2 linked regions of the Candidatus Palibaumannia cicadellinicola genome follow. The protein of the gene in region 2 interacts with the protein of the main gene of each other region in a pairwise test. Links are inferred from orthologs where the notes say so. Each region holds a gene or a part of one and is shown on either strand. Other genes may lie near its edges. The genes, in order: ftsZ and zipA.

The links.
Region 1: the proteins of zipA (region 2) and ftsZ interact in binary tests that used the Escherichia coli proteins (3 or more experiments, as listed by UniProt). The link is inferred for Candidatus Palibaumannia cicadellinicola from one-to-one orthologs.

The regions. Positions count from the first base shown.
Region 1 is NZ_CP008985.1:586,022-592,849, forward strand. The notes cover bases 2,955-5,902. They hold ftsZ (cell division protein FtsZ), read right to left. Parts: upstream 5,035-5,902; coding sequence 3,874-5,034; downstream 2,955-3,873. Other genes in these bases: lpxC (UDP-3-O-acyl-N-acetylglucosamine deacetylase), read right to left, coding at 2,955-3,816; ftsA (cell division protein FtsA), read right to left, coding at 5,073-5,902. In the rest of the region: IM45_RS02840 (DUF721 domain-containing protein), read left to right, coding at 2,324-2,866; more of lpxC, read right to left, coding at 2,896-2,954; more of ftsA, read right to left, coding at 5,903-6,329; IM45_RS02860 (cell division protein FtsQ/DivIB), read right to left, coding at 6,359-6,828. UniProt on the Escherichia coli protein: Essential cell division protein that forms a contractile ring structure (Z ring) at the future cell division site. The regulation of the ring assembly controls the timing and the location of cell division.
Region 2 is NZ_CP008985.1:87,690-101,035, forward strand. What follows is about bases 405-3,391. They hold zipA (cell division protein ZipA), read right to left. Parts: upstream 2,301-3,391; coding sequence 1,509-2,300; downstream 405-1,508. Other genes in these bases: ligA (NAD-dependent DNA ligase LigA), read right to left, coding at 405-1,438; cysK (cysteine synthase A), read left to right, coding at 2,573-3,391. In the rest of the region: more of ligA, read right to left, coding at 1-404; more of cysK, read left to right, coding at 3,392-3,541; ptsH (phosphocarrier protein Hpr), read left to right, coding at 3,775-4,032; phosphoenolpyruvate-protein phosphotransferase PtsI, read left to right, coding at 4,088-5,812; dapE (succinyl-diaminopimelate desuccinylase), read left to right, coding at 6,064-7,197; purC (phosphoribosylaminoimidazolesuccinocarboxamide synthase), read right to left, coding at 7,248-7,961; purM (phosphoribosylformylglycinamidine cyclo-ligase), read left to right, coding at 8,264-9,307; purN (phosphoribosylglycinamide formyltransferase), read left to right, coding at 9,307-9,972; ppk1 (polyphosphate kinase 1), read left to right, coding at 10,254-12,338; tkt (transketolase), read right to left, coding at 12,393-13,346. UniProt on the Escherichia coli protein: Essential cell division protein that stabilizes the FtsZ protofilaments by cross-linking them and that serves as a cytoplasmic membrane anchor for the Z ring.

The sequences.
Region 1 (6,828 bases), 500 kb from region 2 along the record:
TAATTTACGCATCATGCTTGATACACGATCGGAAGCAAAGATACGCATTAAAGCATCTTCCATAGACAAATAAAAACGAGATGAACCAGCGTCACCTTGACGGCCAGAACGACCCCGTAACTGATTATCTATTCGGCGTGATTCATGGCGCTCAGTACCAATAATATGTAGACCACCTACCGCTAAAACAGCGTCATGTCGTTGCTGCCATGATGTTTTAATATTATGAATTTGCTGTTTCTTAAGATTGTTATTTTTTAGTACTGCTATGTCTGCGTGCCAGCTACCACCTAGCATAATATCAGTCCCGCGACCAGCCATATTAGTAGATATAGTTACTGCACCAGGCTGACCAGCTTGTGCTACTATTTCAGCTTCCATAGCATGAAATTTTGCGTTAAGAACTTTATGCCTAATACCTGCTTTTTCTAAAGCATTAGATACGACTTCAGATTTCTCAATAGAAATAGTACCTACTAGAACTGGTTGTCTACGCTTACAACAAGTTTTAATTTCTTCTATAATTGCATTAATTTTTTCTGTTTCTGTCATATAAACAAGATCAGGAAAATCTTGACGAATCATTGGTTGGTTAGTTGGTACGACAATAGTATCTAGTTGATAAATAGAACGAAACTCAAATGCTTCAGTATCTGCAGTACCAGTCATTCCTGATAATTTCTCGTATAAACGAAAATAATTCTGAAAAGTTATTGATGCTAATGTTTGATTTTCATTTTGGATGACGACATGTTCTTTTGCTTCTATTGCTTGATGTAAACCATCTGACCATCGTCGACCAGGCATAGTACGACCTGTATGTTCGTCTACAATGATTACTTCATTATCTTTCACAATATAATCAACATTACGCGAAAAGAGTACATAGGCACGTAAGGCTGCAGTTACGTGATGCATTAGAATAATATTAGTTGGAGAATAAAGGGATTCTCCTTTTTCTAAAAGACCAGCATGAACCATCAGCTCTTCAATTAATACAAGACCTCGTTCAGTTAAGTTTACTTGACGATATTGTTCGTCTACTGAAAAATGACCTTCACCTTGAAAACTATCAGAATCTTCTTTTTCCTGGCGAATAAAATATGGCATAAGTTTATCAACTTTACGATATATTTCAGAGCTATCTTCTGCAGGACCAGAGATAATCAGTGGTGTTCGCGCTTCATCAATAAGAATCGAATCCACCTCATCTATTAACGCGTAATATAGTTTTCGTTGTACGCGTTCTGTTGTGCTAAATGCCATATTATCACGTAAATAATCAAAACCATATTCATTATTAGTACCATAAGTAATATCAGCAGCATAAGCGGTACGTTTAGCTGCAGCAGATAATCCATGTAAGTTCATTCCAACGCTCAGACCAAGAAACTCAAATAATGCACGATTATTTTCAGCATCGCGCTGTGCTAAATAATCATTGACTGTAACAACATGTACTCCCTTACCACTCAGAGCATTTAAATAAGCAGGTAAAGTTGCAGTTAAGGTTTTACCTTCACCAGTACGCATCTCAGCTATGCAACGATTATTTAGCACAATACCACCCAATAGCTGGACATCAAAGTGACGCATACCAAATACACGCTTACTAGCTTCCCGCACTACGGCAAAAGCTTCTGGTAAAATATTATTTACAAGTTCCTTTTGATTAATACGCGAGCGAAATTCTAAAGTTTTCGCAGCTAGCTGTTTATCACTAAGGGTTGCCATCTCCTGTTCAAGATTGTTGATAATATCCACAATTTTATTCATACGACGTAGTGTACGGTCATTGCGGCTACCTAAAATTTTAGTCAGAAGTCGTGCTAGCATAATAAGTTAAATCTCGTTACAACGGTGGCAAAATCATGTGATATAACATATATTTAATATTTATACATATCATGCTTACTAAGCGTATAATGTACTATTCTACTAGATAAATATTACCAAATATGTCAAGAAAAATAATAAATTTTGACTAATTTGTGATCTCACTATTTGAGTATTAGGTAATGATGTATTTCCCTAGGAAAATATTAATGAATGATAGATAATAGATAATGGTACGAATAGCATTCTGTAGCCATAAAGAGATGTAGATCATTTACATAAGACAGTACAATATTTATTGTAAGCGCGCTAGTTTAGTCTGAATATTTAGACTAAAAACTTAAAATATTTTTTTATATCGGTAGTCTAAGAATAAAAAAATCATTAATCTAAAAAACATAACATTAATTAAAAAAATTTAGCATATAAATACTGAATTATTTAGATAATATCTTATATAGAAATTTTATGAGGAATTTTATTAATTATGCGTAATAGCTATCCAATATCTATAGATGTACTATTTAATAATATTAATAATTCTAATCCTACTTCTTTAGAGAAACTCCAGCTACGTGCAGTTGAGTTATTAATTCTTAACCGTAAGGTTATTGAACTACTACCAGTAACATTACGTCCATGGTGTCGTGTTGCTAATTTACGTAATAATATCATAGTATTAGAAACTGCTAATGCTAGTTGGATGATGCGATTACGATATGAACAAACTCAATTAGTATATACTATACGAGCAAAAATTTTACCTTCATTATCTTCGATAGATATCAAAATTAAACCATCACTAGCTATAATAGGAAAACTTCCTATAAAACATAACAATAGTAGTTTGCTACCTAGTAACAAAATACTAAAACAAAAACCACGTATTTTAAGTTTACAAAGCGCTAAATTGATTCGCCATGTTGCAGCACATAGCGAAGGTAAATTACAGTCTCTACTAGAGCGATTAGCAAAACTTGCTAGAGATAGTACTGACTTAACATATCATAGTAGTAACAATTGTTTTTAACTAATTATTGGAACTAACCAGAATCTAATTTATTTTATTCTAAAAGATGGTGCTTTAAATGACGGTGGTAGTTCCTCTTCATCTTTAAAAGTCACGAGTTCCCAAGTTTCTTGACCTGCTAATACTGTTTGTAACAATTGATGATTCATCGTATGGCCAGATTTAAAAGCTGTGAATGCACCAATAATATTATATCCACACATAAATAAATCACCTATAACATCTAATGTGTTATGGCGAACGAATTCATCTGCAAAAGGTAAACCATTCTCATTTAGTACTCGATTATCATCCACTACAATTGCGCAATCTAAACTCCCACCAAGAGCTAGTCTATGACAGGACTGTAGATATTCAATATCACGCATAAAACCAAAAGTACGCGCACGACTTATTTTACCTATAAAAGATTCAGAGGAAAAATCAAGAAAATAACTTTGATAGTTCATATCAAATGCTGGATGCTTAAAGTCTATAGTTAAATCAAGGGTAAAACCATTAAATGGTGTGATAACAGCCCATTTTTCGCCTTTTTCAATACGTACAGTTTTTTTTAGCCGTAACAATTTCTTAGCACTATTTAACTCTTTAATACCAGCGTTCATTAAAAGATAGATAAATGGGCTAGCACTACCATCCATAATAAAAATTTCAGGTGCATTCACTTCAATGATAATATTATCTATGCCTAAACCAGCTAATGCTGCATTTAAGTGCTCTACTGTATAAATACGTACATTATCTTTATTTGCTACACAAGTACAGAGCATAGTATCACGTACTGAATGAGCATTTACGGTAAAATCTACAGGAGGGTTTAAATCAGTACGACGATAGATGATTCCAGCATTTACTGGAGCAGTATATAATGTTAATGTGACTTTTTTACCCGTATGTAATCCTATACCAGTAGCTTGTACAATACATTTTAATGTCCGCTGTTTGATCATCTAGTTATCTCGTGATGTTTTCTTATATAGCTAACCTGATTGATCCATTCAGTAAATTTAATCCGCTTGTTTACGCAAAAAAGCTGGAATATCTAGGTAATCTGGTTCTTTATTATTCTGTAAGTTTTGTTCATTGACGACTTTGGCTGTAATTTTCTGTTCTTGATACATTGGAGATATGCTATGTGAATTATTACAATAACGATGATCAATCAATGTTTGGTTATTTTGTTTATTAGTCACTAAGGTTATTTCTTGACGCGTATCGATACCGATACCAGTTGCTACAACAGTAACACGTAATTCATCATTCATATTTGGATCTAGTGAAGTACCAATTACTACAGTAGCATTATCAGAAGAGAAGGCACGAATAGTATTACCAACTGTTTCAAATTCATCTAGACGTAAATCAAAACCTGCAGTTATATTTACTAGTACACCACGAGCACCAGATAAATCAATATCTTCTAATAGGGGACTTGAAATAGCTATTTCCGCTGCTTCTTCCGCACGAGCTTCTCCAGAAGCAACGCCAGATCCCATCATAGCATAGCCCATTTCTGACATAACGGTACGGACGTCAGCGAAATCTACATTCATTAATCCTGGGCGAGTAATGAGCTCCGCAATACCCTGTACTGCACCTTTAAGTACGCTATTAGCAGCACTAAAAGCATCTAATAATGAAATTCCACGTCCCAATACTTTCAGCAACTTGTCGTTAGGAATAGTGATAAGAGAATCTACATGCTTGGATAGTTCAGCGATACCTTGTTCAGCGAATGCCATACGTTTCTTACCTTCAAAATTAAAAGGTTTTGTTACGACAGCTACAGTAAGAATACCTATTTCTTTAGCTATTTCTGCGACAACAGGTGCTGCTCCAGTGCCAGTACCACCACCCATACCAGCAGCAAGAAATACCATATCTGCGCCTTCTAAAACATCACGCAATACTTCTCTATCTTCCTCCGCAGAGTTTCGGCCAACTTCAGGATTAGCACCAGCACCTAAACCCTTAGTAATACTACTACCGATTTGTATCGTCTGGCCGACAGCTGTTTTACGTAATGCTTGGGCATCAGTATTAACGGCAAAAAATTCTACACCTTCGATACGTTCACGCACCATATGCTCAACAGCATTACCACCACCACCACCAACGCCGATAACTTTTATCACCGCATCATTGGTTAATTCCATTGGTTCAAACATCATTTTTCTCCATTAGTCTAGTTTAGTCTGGTAAACAACTAAAATTCTTTCCTTAGCCAGCAGCTAAGACGCTTAAGCCAGGTACTAACTAAAGTTTGTTTTGTGGTTTCAAGCTCACTAGTCAGATGATACTCTTTACCATAATGTAGTAACCCAACAGCTGTCGCATAGTCAGGTTCCTGAGAATAGTCTATTAGGCCCGTGATATTCAGTGGCTGTCCGATACGTACCTGGGTGTGGAAAACTTGTTGTGCACAGGCGGCTAAACCATCAATTTTAGCGGCGCCACCAGTTAACACAATACCAGCTGCTAGATGGTACTTCACTCCTTGCTGGCTAAGTTGTTCTTGTAATTGTAAAATGTCGTCTTTAACTAAATTTAATAATTCAGTATAACGCGGTTCAATAACCTCAGCTAATGTCTGGCGCTGTAGGTTACATGGCGAACGTCCTCCAACGCTTGGTACTTCCAAGTTTTCATCTTTACTTACAACTGTACCTAACGCGCAACCGTAACGAATTTTAATATTTTCTGCGTCTATGGGAGGTGTACCTAAAGCGTAAGCAATATCACTTGTTACTACATTACCAGCATATGGAATAACTTTCGTATGACGTAAAGATCCAGCAGTATAAACGGCTATATCCATAGTTCCACCACCAATATCTACCATACAAACACCTAACTCACGTTCATCATCGGTTAGAACCGCATAACTGGATGCTAGTCCTGCAAAAATTAGTCGGTCTACTCTTAATCGACAGCGTTCAACAACTTTAATAATATTTTTAGCCATATCATTATGACACGTAATAAGATGAACCTTAGCTTGCATTCGTACTCCGGATAATCCTACTGGATTTTTGATTCCTTCTTGGTAATCAATATCATAGTCCTGTGGTATGACATGTAAAATTCTATGTTCATCACGTACCCGTACTGATTTAGCAGTATGTACTACATTTTCGACATCTTCTTGAGTTACTTCTTCCTCAGAAATAGGAACTATGCCTATTTCATTTTGGCAGCTAATATGTTTACCAGATAATGCCAGATAGACAGAAGAAATTTCGCAATCAGCCATTAGCTCAGCTTGATCAATAGCTCGTTGTACGCACTTGACTACTGATTCCAAATCATTAACACCACCTTTGTCCATCCCACGAGAGGGACAACTACCTACACCGATGATGTTGATAATACCATCAGGTAAAATATCCCCGATTAGTGCAGCTACTTTAGCAGTGCCGATATCTAATCCAACTACTAGTTTCCTGTCTATAGCCTTAATCATATTTATTTTGCCTATGCCTGATTCTGTTACTAATTCCTTGGTTTCGAATCTATAAAGATAGGTGCCCAGCCTACAGCAAAGCCTGATTGATATCGTAAATCAACATAGCTAATACGTTTATGATTTTTCCAAGCCTGTTGAAGTAGAATTGGATACATATCAATAAAGCGCTGTAAGCGCTGAATTCTATCCTTCCGGCCTAATGTTAGTTTGATATCGTCCTGTAAAATCAGTTGCCAAGAATAGCGTGCGCTCATACTTACTATTTTTATCTGACAATTAACTAATTTGAGTAATTGATTCATGTTGGTATAGCCCATTAGCACATCTATTTCACTCCCTTGTGGGCCGTAAAGCATAGGTATTGATCCAAGAGTTCTTTGGTCTGTAAGACAGCTAAATTTTTGTCCACTGTTATCTAACATATATAAATCATTCCAGCGTGCTACTGGAACATATTCCACTAAAGATATTTTTAGCTTATCTGGCCACTGTTTTC
Region 2 (13,346 bases):
TGTTTAGCCGAAATAAATCAGCTGGGTTTTGCACTAGTTTGCAATCTACTAGTTGATCAATAATTTGACTTCCCATACCAATGACATTCATTGCACGGCGGGAAACAAAGTGTTTCAGCGCCTCCTTACGTTGCGCATCGCAGTCTATACCGGCGATACAGCGAATAATCTTATCCCCTGTGACTTGCTCAACTTCGTTGCCGCATACTGGACAGTGTCGGGGACATTTCACTGTATGCGCATCCGTAGACCGTTGCGCGGTCACAACATTGATAATCTGCGGTATCACGTGACCGGCACGGCGAATCACGACCGTATCACCGATCATCAATCCAAGGCGTTTAATTTCATCATAATTATGTAAGCTAGCGTTACTAACTAGAGCACCAGCAACCAAAACGGGCTCTAGCCGTGCTACTGGCGTTATTCTCCCAGTACGACCGACCTGAAACTCAATATTTTGTACCCGGGTTAGTTGCTCCTGAGCCGGGAATTTATAAGCAATGGCCCAGCGAGGCGCACGAGCGATAAAGCCAAGCTGCTGCTGCTGCACTAAAGAATCGACCTTAATTACGACACCATCGATGTTAAAACCTAGCACCGGCCTCATCTTAAGCACCTGGCGATAAAACCCTAAAACCTTATTGTAGCCTGCACAACGGCGGATACGATCACTGACGGGCAAGCCCCATATTTTAAACTGCTGCAAGAGTTCCCAATGACCTCCTGGTAGTTCTTTTCCTTCGATTAGTCCTACTCCATAACACAAAAAATTTAGTGATCGTGTCGCGGTAATAGCAGGATCTATTTGTCGTAGCGAGCCAGCCGCTGCGTTGCGCGGATTAGCAAAAACCTTGCTTTTTTCTCGTTTCGCTATCTCATTCAGACGCAGGAAACCGGCTTCTGACATAAAAACTTCGCCACGAATTTCAATTAAGCGTGGCACATTGCCGTCATCTTTCAACCATAACGGAATCATACGTATAGTGCGCACATTAGTAGTGACGTCTTCACCTATCAGACCGTCTCCGCGAGTCGCAGCTCGTATTAGCTTACCATTTTTATAGAGTAAACTTACTGCTAGTCCGTCTAATTTTAGTTCACAGCAGTAGGTTAGATCATCGTTATGCTTTAATCTATCACGCACCCGCTTATCAAAAGTAAGGAAATCTGTATCTTCTAATATTTTATCTAGTGAGAGCATCGGCACCTTGTGGCGTACCTGGCGAAAGCGGCTTTGTGCTTGTCCACCAACATGTTGTGTGGGAGAATCGTTGGTTAGAAGATCAGGACGTTGCTTTTCTAGTTCGCGTAATTGCGTCATAACCCAGTCATATTCAACATCAGACACTTCTGGTGCGTCTTCTACGTAATATAACCAATTCCAATAACGTAGCTGTTCACGTAATTGCTGAATATGTTGTTCGATCTGTTTCATGGAGAATTTCATTCTCGCAGCAAAATAAGATATAAGCTAAGAAATTAAACTATTTTACCAAACGGTAGCGTCAAGTGCCGTTATTGATCTCCAGAATATTATAGATACGCGCTTTATATACATCTAACTTTTGCGGAGTCAACATATTACGCTTATCATCTAACACGACGCCGCCGCAATCATCGGCAATCTGCTGGGCAGATTGTAACATCAGCTTGAAGTTCTGATGGGCATCACCATAGGATGGTACTATCATGAACATAGATATGCCAGGAGTCGTAAATGTGGTCATGTTCTCCGTATTAAACCAACCAGGTTTGATCATATTTGCTAAACTAAATAGTACTGGTCCGCCGCCAGTAGGACTCAAATGACGGTGAAATATCTTCATATCACCAAATTGGAATCCAGCCTGTAAAAGGCTTTGCCATAAGTCTTCCCCGCCTATTACAGTGCCATTATAGGCAGCTATATTTAGCACAAGCACTGTTTCCCTTTCCCTATGAGGTGCCTGTGTAGTCTGAGTCTGCTGTGCGGAACACGAAGCATGGCTTTCCTGTTGAGTCTCATACGCTAACAAAGGTTCATCCGGCGGTATTAGTACGTCATAGTTAAATGAATCGTACTTAGTGTACGTGCACTCAAATGGTACGTCATTATCAAAATCTGGTTTATCTATATTTGTCTTATCAGATAGCTGCGTTTCACTATCACTACCATCCTGATATTTTTTTTTAGTTACTGAAGGATCGTGGAAAACTGCAGACTGCTCTTTACGACTAGTCCAAAAACCATGTAACAGCAGTACAATGATGGCCATTCCACCCATAATAATTAATATTAGACGCAAATTTTGTATCATTACTATCTCAGCTATTTGAGTTCATTTGATATTACCTACCAAACTGGCAAAACATTTATTCTTTTAAACTGTATTTCTCCGTGCCGACAAGTACAAGTCTTATAGTACAAAGTATTTCTAAGTTGATGGTAAAATACCAACATAGCAAATTCTATTTTGAAAACTTATTTCTTAATAACATATCGATAGATGATTATTTTACTTTTACCGATATACTGAAAGAGTATACTTATACTTAAATTATTCCTCTAATCTGTACTATAGGACTGGCCATGAGCAAAATTTACGAAGACAATTCGCTGACAATCGGCCATACCCCGCTTGTCCGTTTAAACCGTATTGGCAATGGCCGTATTCTAGCAAAAGTGGAATATCGTAATCCAAGTGGCAGCATTAAGTGCCGCATTGGTGCTAATATGATCTGGGATGCAGAGAAACGTGGCGTGCTAAAACCAGGTATAGAACTAGTAGAACCTACTAGCGGTAATACAGGTATTGCATTAGCCTATGTAGCGGCTGCACGTAGATATAAGCTAACTCTTACTATGCCAGAAACCATGAGTATTGAGCGGCGCAAACTACTGAAAGCCCTAGGAGCGAACTTAGTGCTGACTAATGGACAAAAAGGGATGAAGGGCGCTATTGCTAAAGCAGAAGAGATTGTTCTCACTAATCCAAAACGTTACCTTATGCTACAGCAGTTTAGTAATCCTGCTAACCCTGAGATTCATGAGCATACCACCGGCCCTGAAATATGGGAGGACACTGATGGAGAAGTGGATATTTTTATTGCTGGTGTTGGCACAGGCGGTACTCTAACTGGTGTCGGCCGTTATCTTAAGCGCCGCACCCAGAACCATAATGTGATCACAGTTGCGGTAGAACCTAGCGATTCGCCGGTGATCAGCCAGGCACTAGCTGGAGAAGTTATTACACCGGGACCACATAAAATTCAGGGTATTGGTGCCGGTTTCATTCCAGAAAACTTAGATCTAAGTATTATTGATCGTGTTGAAAAAATTACTAATGAAAAAGCAATCCATACCGCACGACGTTTAATGGAAGAGGAAGGCATCCTAGCTGGTATTTCTTCTGGTGCTGCGGTAGCTGCCGCGCTGAAATTACAAGAAGAAAAAACTTTATTTAATAAAAATATAGTTGTTATCTTGCCTTCTTCCGGTGAACGTTACCTCAGTACAGCTCTATTCGCAGATCTTTTCACAGCAACAGAATTACAATGAAATTTACCATAGCTTAATGAAAAGCACCCTACTGGGTGCTTTTTTGTAGTTAATATGCATGAAGCAATTATTATCTGCATATTGTAGTTTGTTATAAATGATATTTGAAATTATTTATCATAGCGTAGCGACTGTAGGACTAGTTCTTAATTATAATATAAGCTAAAGTAAACCTTTTAGGTTAAACTTTAGCACCATGAGACTGATATAATCTAATGAGTTGGGGAAACAAAATGTACCAACAAACAGTGATAATTACCGCTCCCAACGGTTTACATACTAGGCCAGCAACCCAGTTTGTCAAAAAAGCTAAAGGTTTTAATTCTGAAATTACCATCACCTCTAATGGTAAAAGCGTTAGTGCTAAAAGCTTGTTTAAACTGCAAACCCTCGGTCTTACGCATGGTACTATGATCACTATTGCCGCGAAAGGTGAAGACGAAAAGACAGCAGTAGAACATTTAGTCAAACTAATGGCAGAGCTTGTGTAATACATATAAAGGCACGTTATTTTTAGTTAACATATGTCACGAATAAGGTAGGGTTATGATTTCAGGCATATTAGCATCACCGGGCATTGCCTTTGGTAAAGCGCTACTCTTAAAAGAAGATAATATTGTCATCAACCGGAAAAACATTACTACCCCCCAGGTTGAACAAGAAGTCGAACGTTTTATCGCTGGACGCACCAAAGCGTCCGCACAGTTGGAAGCCATTAAAAAGAAAGCAGGTGCAACTTTCGGTAAAGAAAAAGAAGCTATATTAGAAGGACAAATTGCATTATTAGAAGACGAAGAATTTGAGCAGGACATCATAGTTCTGATTAAAGAAGATCTCGTAAGCGCCGATGCTGCTGTTTACTCTGTCATTGAGACTCAGGCTCAAGCACTAGAAAAACTTGACGACGAATATCTTAAAGAACGTGTCACTGATGTGCGTGACGTTGGTAAACGCCTGCTACGCAATATTCTTAGCATGCCTATCATTGATTTGAGTGCCATTAACGAAGAAGTAGTGCTAGTAGCTGTCGATCTGACACCATCCGAGACCGCGCAGCTGAATCTGGATAAAGTGCTAGGTTTTGTTACTAATCTAGGTGGTCAGACATCGCATACCTCTATTATGGCTCGCTCACTAGAATTGCCGGCAATAGTAGGTACCAGCAATGTGACAACAATAGTGAATAATGGTGACTACCTGATTATCGATGCAATTAACAACCATCTTTATATTAACCCAGCGCCGGTAATAGTAGAAAAACTAAAAAAGCTGCAAAGTCAGTATGTTGCTGAAAAAAACGAGCTAGCTAAGATTAAAGAACTACCAGCAATTACTATCGACGGGCACCAAGTAGAACTTTGCGCTAACATTGGTACTATACGTGAAATAGCCAGTGCGGAGCGTAATGGTGCAGAAGGTATCGGTCTTTATCGTACTGAATTTTTATTTATGAACCGCGATTCCCTGCCAAGCGAAGAAGAGCAATTTCAGGTCTATAAAAATATAGTAAAGTCGATGCCTACCGGTTGGGTTATAGCACGAACTCTAGATATAGGTGGTGACAAAGACCTCCCTTATATGCATCTACCGAAAGAAGACAACCCATTCCTAGGCTGGCGAGCGATCCGTATTGGCCTCGATCGTAAGGAAATATTACATACTCAGCTGCGCGCTATTCTTCGAGCGTCGGCATTTGGAAAACTACGTATCATGTATCCGATGATTATTTCAGTGGAAGAAGTACGTATCCTGAAGCTTGAATTAGATGTGCTAAAGGAGCAATTGCATAAAGAGCATCATAAGTTTGACAAAGATATTAAAGTTGGCGTTATGGTAGAAACACCGGCTGCAGCCGTGATAGCTAGTCATCTATCCAAGGAAGTAGACTTCTTTAGTATTGGAACAAACGATTTGACACAGTATACTCTTGCAGTCGATCGGGGTAATAAGTTAATTTCTCATCTTTATAATCCTATGTCTCCGGCTGTATTAATGTTAATTAAGCAAGTTATCGACGCATCTCATGCCGAAGGAAAATGGACTGGTATGTGTGGCGAGCTAGCAGGAGATGAACGTGCTACATTATTGTTATTAGGTATGGGACTAGATGAATTCAGTATGAGTGCAATTTCTCTCCCGCGTATAAAAAAAATTATTCGTAACACAACTTTTATTAATGCAAAATTATTAGCAGAAGAAGCACTAGCTCAACCAACCGCCGAAGATGTAATTAATCTAGTCAATAAGTTTATCAATAAGTTTATTAACTAAAAAGAGATGGGAAATAGTTACTCCTAAGTCAGGGTAAGAGATCTTCTGACGGAAGAAGAAACATTGAAGTGATTTTCAACGATAATATTATCAGTAATCCTGACGTTAGGTAACATTAAGTAAGTATGTGTATTAGCTCAGAGCAATCTACTTCAACTTGGGATAATGATTTGGTCGAAACATACCTTTGCTAGCTTACCTGTTGTTATTCCATGATACGTATAACACATTAACCGCCTGCGAGGTCCAATATGTCTTGTCCAGTTCTAGAACTCACGCAGCAGTTAATGATGTCTCCATCACTTAGCAATCAGGAGACCGGAGGCCAAGCTATCATAATTGCACGTCTACAGGCACTTGGCTTTACCATCGAACCTATGGTTTTCGATAACACCATAAATTTTTGGTCCTGGCGCGGTAATGGTCGTACGTTGGCCTTCTCCGGGCACACAGAAGTAGTGCCTAGTTATGGTGAGCAAAGCTGGGATAAGGAGAATCCACAGTTTAAACCAGCGCTACGTGATGGTATGCTATATGGCCGTGGCGCGGTAGATATGAAAGGCTCACTAGCAGCTATGGTCGTAGCCGCCGAGCGCTTTGTCAAACAACATCCGCACCATGAGGGCCGTCTAGCATTTCTGATAACTTCTGATGAAGAAGCGAGCGCACACAATGGAATAGGAACGGTTAAGGTAGTTGATACTCTGAGAGCTCGTAATGAACGGCTAGATTATTGTTTAGTAGGTGAACCTTCTAGCAAACGTCAGGTAGGAGATGTTATCAAAAACGGACGATGTGGATCGCTCATCGCTAATATTGTGGTTAAGGGCGTGCAGGATAATATTAGTTATCAGCATCTCGCGGATAACCCGGTACACCGAGCTATAAAACTATTACAAACTCTGGTATCCACAGAATGGGATCAAGGTAATGCTTTCTTCCCACCTACTACAATGCAGATTGCGAACATTCATGCTGGTACTAGTAGTATCCATGCTATACCAAGTGAACTAATAGTACAGTTGCATTTTCTGTTTAGCACCGAATTAACTGATGAAATCATCCGGAAGCGGGTGGATGCTATATTGCAACAATACGGCCTATATTACCACATTGACTGGTGGCTTTCCGGCAACCCATTTCTCACTACTCATGGAGAACTTTTAGAAGCGGTAGTTCGAGCAGTACAGCAATATCAAGAGATAACCCCTAGGTTAGAAACTACTGGAGGAACCTCCTACGGTCCCTTTATCGCACGCATGGGCGCGCAGATAGTTGAGCTCGGCCCGGTGAGCACAACTATCCATAAGGAGTGCGTTAGCGCTGCTGATTTACAGCTGTTGAGCCGTATGTACCAACGTATTATGGAGCTGCTAATTTTATAAAGTCTATTCGATGGTAATTGATTATATTGTATATAATCAAAACTTAGTAATTAGTTAAAAGAAACGCCGATACGTCTAGCTACTTCCTCGTATGCTTCAATAACACCGCCTAAGCTTTGACGAAAAAGATCTTTATCCATTTTCTTTAATGTTTTCTTATCCCATAATCGGCTAACGTCTGGAGAAAACTCATCACCTAAAACAACTTCGTCATTAAACAACCCAAACTCTAACTTAAAGTCTACCAAAATAAGTCCAGCATCATCAAAAAAATTTTTTAGAATATGATTAGTCTGATAAGTTAACTCTTTCATCTTAGCAAAATGCACCTCGCTAACCCAACCGAAGGTTCTGCAGTATGAAGCGTTGATGATTGGATCATTCATGGAGTCGTTTTTTAAAAATAAATCGTACAATGGAGGATCGAGAATCTGACCCTCTTTTATGCCTAAACGTTTTACGATTGAACCAGCAGCTCGGTTACGTACAACAAACTCTACAGGAATCATCTTTAGCTTCTTAACCAAAGTTTCATGATGAGATAGTACTCGCTCTATCTGTGTTGGAATACCGGATCTCAATAATTTTTGCATAATAATATAATTAAACTGATTATTTATCATACCTTTGCGATCAAATTGCTTGAGATACTTACCATCTAGCATTGAGATATCATTGCGGAATTCTAGTATCACAAAATGTGGGTCATCGGTAGTATAGACAGTTTTTGCTTTGCCGCGATAAAACTCCGCTAACTTTTTCATCTTTGCATTGATTCCTATTGACTTAACTATTGATCCTATTCTCTAGTTAATCCGCTGTATTAAAATAGTATTTTAGGGGGTAATATATCTAACTTACCGTTTTTGTTACTCATAATTGATGGGAACATATCATATAGCAGCAGAGTATGCCAGCTACTGTTTTGGTATACGCTCCTAATAAATCCTCTACTGATCATCGGTAAAATAAATATATATTCCTTTCTCGCAAATAATAGCTCATGCAGTTAAAATGATTTAGTTCCCATTTTTAAGCCATAAATTATTTTGGTAAATAGCGTACTATGATTGACAAAACCGTCTTCAGCTATAAAGAGGCAGGTGTAGATATCGATGCCGGTAATGCATTAGTCAACTATATTCAAGGTGTCGTTAAACAAACTGAACGTCCGGAAGTAATGAGTAAGTTGGGTGGATTCGGTGCTTTATGCGCGTTACCGCAGAAGTACCATGAGCCTATTCTGGTATCTTGCATTGACGGTGTTGGTACGAAACTCCGTCTGGCTATTGATTTAAAGCGATACCACACTATCGGGATCGATTTAGTAGCAATGTGCGTAAATGATTTAGTAGTACAAGGCGCTGAGCCTTTATTCTTTCTAGACTATTATGCTACTGGAAAACTTAATATAGAAACGGCTATGGTGGTGATACATAGTATCGCCGAAGGTTGCAGACAATCTGGTTGTGCACTCGTAGGTGGCGAAACTGCAGAAATGCCGGGTATATATCACGGTGAAGACTACGATATCGCGGGCTTCTGCGTCGGAGTCGTGGAAAAAGATAACATAATCGACGGCAGCATGGTACAAGCTGGCGATTCACTTCTAGCGTTGGCATCTAGCGGACTACACTCTAATGGCTATTCACTAGTGCGAAAAATTATAGCATGTCACCAGATTGACGCTAACTCTACTAAGGTAGAAGGAAAATTACTGGTAGATTATCTACTAACTCCTACGCGTATTTATGTTAAAACGCTGCTATCATTGATCCAGCAAATTCAGGTAAATGCTATCGTACATCTTACTGGTGGTGGATTCTGGGAAAATATCCCGCGCGTTCTACCAGTGAATACTCGGGCGATAATTAATGAAAATAGCTGGGAATGGCCAGCTGTATTCCATTGGATACAGCAAACTGGTAATATCAGCCATAATGAAATGTACCATATTTTCAACTGCGGAGTTGGTATGATTATCATAGTTCCTTCTACTAACCAAAAACAGGCGCTAAAAATTCTATCTAGCTTCGGAGAAAAAGCCTGGGTACTCGGTGAAATTAAGCAAGCTAAAGCTAAAAGTGAAAAGAAAGTTATGATTATCTGATGAAACGGCTTGTAGTTTTAATATCAGGTGAAGGAAGTAATCTCCAGGCGCTAATTGAAGCCTGTCAGCAGAGAAAGCTACCAGCGCAAATTTCGGCGGTAGTTAGTAACAAAGCTAGTGCCTACGGTCTAGTGCGCGCGGCAGTTATGAATATTCATGTCCATACCCTAGAAATTGAAAACTTTACTGAAAGTGAAGCTTTCGATCACGCTCTGATAGATATTATTGATCAATATCAACCTGATGCAGTGGTATTAGCAGGATATATGCGTCTTTTATCGGTGGCATTTGTCACCCACTACGCAGATCGTTTGTTAAATATCCATCCCTCGCTCTTACCACGTTATCCAGGTCTACATACTCACCGTCAGGCACTCACAAATGGTGACATAGTGCACGGAACTTCGGTACATTTCGTAACCGATAAGCTAGATAGTGGGCCCGTTATCTTGCAGGCACGAGTGCCTATTTTACCCAACGACGACGAAATCACATTAGCACTACGGGTAAAAAATCAGGAACATGTAATTTATCCTATTGTTATTGGCTGGTTACTATCAGGCAGATTAGTACTGCGCGCTGGTGCCGCCTGGCTAGATAACGTTCAACTGCCACCTAGCGGTTACGCTCTCAACTATCCGATAGTTACCTACAGTGATTTTTAGTAACCCATTACACTAAATTTACTTGTTATCTAAATCACAAACTATTACTGCGCACTAAACCTACACTTGATTACGTCCTCCAGAACGCCAGAGGAATCTCCCTACTTACAGCAACTCAACCATACGGTATTACAGTAATGTTGACCCTTTTAGCTAAGCATATAGGGATTGCATTGCCGATAGATCATATCAATTAGATGATTCATGTCGTTAAAGTTAAACAATAGCGTAAATTTTCCTACTATGGTAGACCAAAAGAGATAAATGGAGTCAAAAGAATAATGAGTAATAAAAAGCGCTATATAGAAAAAGAATTAAGCTGGTTATCTTTTAATGAACGTATTTTACAGGAAGTCGCCGATCAGAGCAATTCATTAATAGAACGTATGCGGTTTCTTGGTATTTACTCTAGTAATCTTGATGAATTTTACCAAGTTAGATTCGCTAATCTAAAACGCAGTATTTTGAGAACAGAAGCAAAAGGTACATACGCAATCTCACGCTCTCTTATCAAAGAAATTCAGGATAAAGTTCTTCACGCAGAGCATCAATTTGACTATTTGTACAAAGAATTATTGTTAGAGATGGCGCGCCATCAAATTTTTTTGATCAACGAAAAGCAGCTATCGCTTAGTCAACAGAATTGGTTACGTAATTATTTTCAAAAAAACTTACTACAGCATATCAAACCTATCATTATCCAGCACAACACCAACCTTGTACAAATATTAAAAGAGAATTCAGCTTATTTGGTTGTTGAAATTATTCAAGGCATAACAGTTCGCTATGCACTGCTAGAAATTCCTTCGGACAAGATAACGCGATTTATTCAATTACCAGACCAATCATCGAAATTGCATCTAAAAATGATACTCTTAGACAATATCCTGCGCTATTGCCTAGACGATATTTTCGTAGTATTGTTTGATTATGATGCACTCAATGCTTACTCAATGAAAATTACTCGTGATGCTCAATGTGAGTTTTTGAAGAAAAAGAAAACTGAATGTAGCCTACTAGAATTAATGTCATCTAGACTAAAACAAAGATTGACGGCAGAGCCAGTATGCTTAGTTTATCAAAGAGATATGCCTAATACTATGGTGGAAATGCTAAAAAATAAACTAGGTATGTCTTCTTGTGACTCTTTGATTCCGGGCGGACGCTATCATAATTTTAAAGATTTTATTACTTTTCCCTATGTAGGTTATGCAGGTAAAGCAAGTTTAGTTAATAACGAGCAGCCACGCTTACGTAATGTACGGTTCGATCAGGGCCGCAACGCATTCGATGCTATCCGCGCACAGGATGTACTATTATACTTTCCTTATCATACTTTTAGCCATGTGCTGGAGCTTCTACGTCAAGCTTCTTTTGATCTAAACGTTTTATTAATAAAAATCAGCATCTATCGGGTGGCTCAAAACTCGCATATTATGGATACTATCATCCATGCAGCTCATAATGGTAAAAAAGTTACAGTCGTGGTAGAACTGCAGGCGCGTTTTGATGAAGAGGCAAATATTAACTGGGCTAAGCGGCTGACTCAAGCTGGCGTACACGTAGTTTTTTCAGTTCCTGGGCTTAAGATACACGCTAAGCTGTTTCTTATCTCCCGCCGTGAAGGCTCCGATGTTATATACTATGCATATATTGGTACTGGTAACTTTAATGAGGAAACTGCTAGGCTATATACTGACTATTCTCTACTGACCTCTGATGCACGAATTACCAAAGATGTACGGCGGGTTTTCAATTTTATTGAAAATCCTTATAGACCGGTAAATTTCGATTATCTTATAGTATCACCGCAAAACGCGCGGCAAAAACTTTATCAGACTATTGATAAAGAGATGGCTAATGCCCAAGCAGGCAGAATCGCAGGTATTACGCTTAAGGTGAATAACCTAGTCGATAAAGGCTTGATAGATCGCCTATATGCAGCATCCAGCAGTGGCGTATGCATCCGTATTTTGGTGCGTGGAATGTGTTCTCTAATACCGGAGATGCCTGATATTAGCGAAAATATTAAAGTAACCAGTATTGTTGACCGTTATTTGGAGCACGATAGGGTCTATGTATTTGAAAATGGTGGTGATCAAACAGTTTTTTTATCTTCAGCAGACTGGATGCCCCGTAATATCGACTACCGTATTGAAGTAGCTGTACCGCTATTAGACCGACGTATTAAAAAGCAGGTATTAGATATTTTAGCATTGTTATTTAGCGATACAGTCAAAGCTCGGTATCTTGATGCTGGGCTCAGTAACCGCTATGTGCCGCACGGCAACCAATGTAAGATTCGTGCGCAAATTGCTGTCTACGATTATATTCAACAACTGGAAAAAACAGGATTGCAAACCTGACGTCTACCTATAAAGCAGGATTGCAAACCTAATGTCTACCTATAATAATAATTATTATTTCATGAGTGTGTACGCTTGATTTAACACGTTATCGATGGTGAAACCAAAGAATTTAAATAGTTCTTCCGCCGGTGCTGACTTACCAAAAGTATTCATACCAACAATAACACCGTCTACCCCTACGTACTTATACCAATAATCGGCAATACCTGCTTCAATCGCAATACGTGCAGTGACTACCTTCGGTAATACTAATTCACGATAGACTTTATCTTGTTGATCAAAAACGTCGGTAGAAGGCATAGATACTACACGAACTTGCCGGCCTTCATGGTTTAATTGCTGGTAAGTAGCAACGGCTAGCTCTACTTCCGAACCAGTGGCGATGATAATAAGTTCTGGTTGTCCAATGCAATCTTTTAAAATATAACCTCCGCGGGCAATATTAGCTAGCTGCTGCGTACTACGCTCCTGCTGCGCTAAATTTTGACGAGATAGAATAAGTGCTGTTGGACCATTATTACGCTCTATGGCTTTTTGCCAAGCGACGGCTGTTTCTACTTGGTCACAGGGACGCCAGTTGCTCATGTTAGGTGTTATGCGTAAGGTGGCTAGTTGTTCTACCGGCTGATGAGTTGGACCGTCTTCACCTAGCCCAATAGAGTCATGAGTATAAACCATGATATGCCGTGTTTTCATCATTGCCGCCATCCGTACGGCATTACGTGCATATTCGGCAAACATCAGGAAAGTAGCGGTATAGGGTAGGAAACTACCATGATGGGCAATACCATTTCCAATAGCCGTCATACCAAACTCACGTACACCGTAATGAATATAATTACCTGCAGGATCTTCTGTGATAGAGGTTGATCTCGACAAAAAAGTTAGGTTACTTGGACTTAAGTCAGCTGAACCACCAATTAGTTCTGGCAACATCGTACTGAAGACTTCTAATATATTTTGCGATGCTTTACGGCTGGCTATATTTTTTGGTTTAGCCTGCAA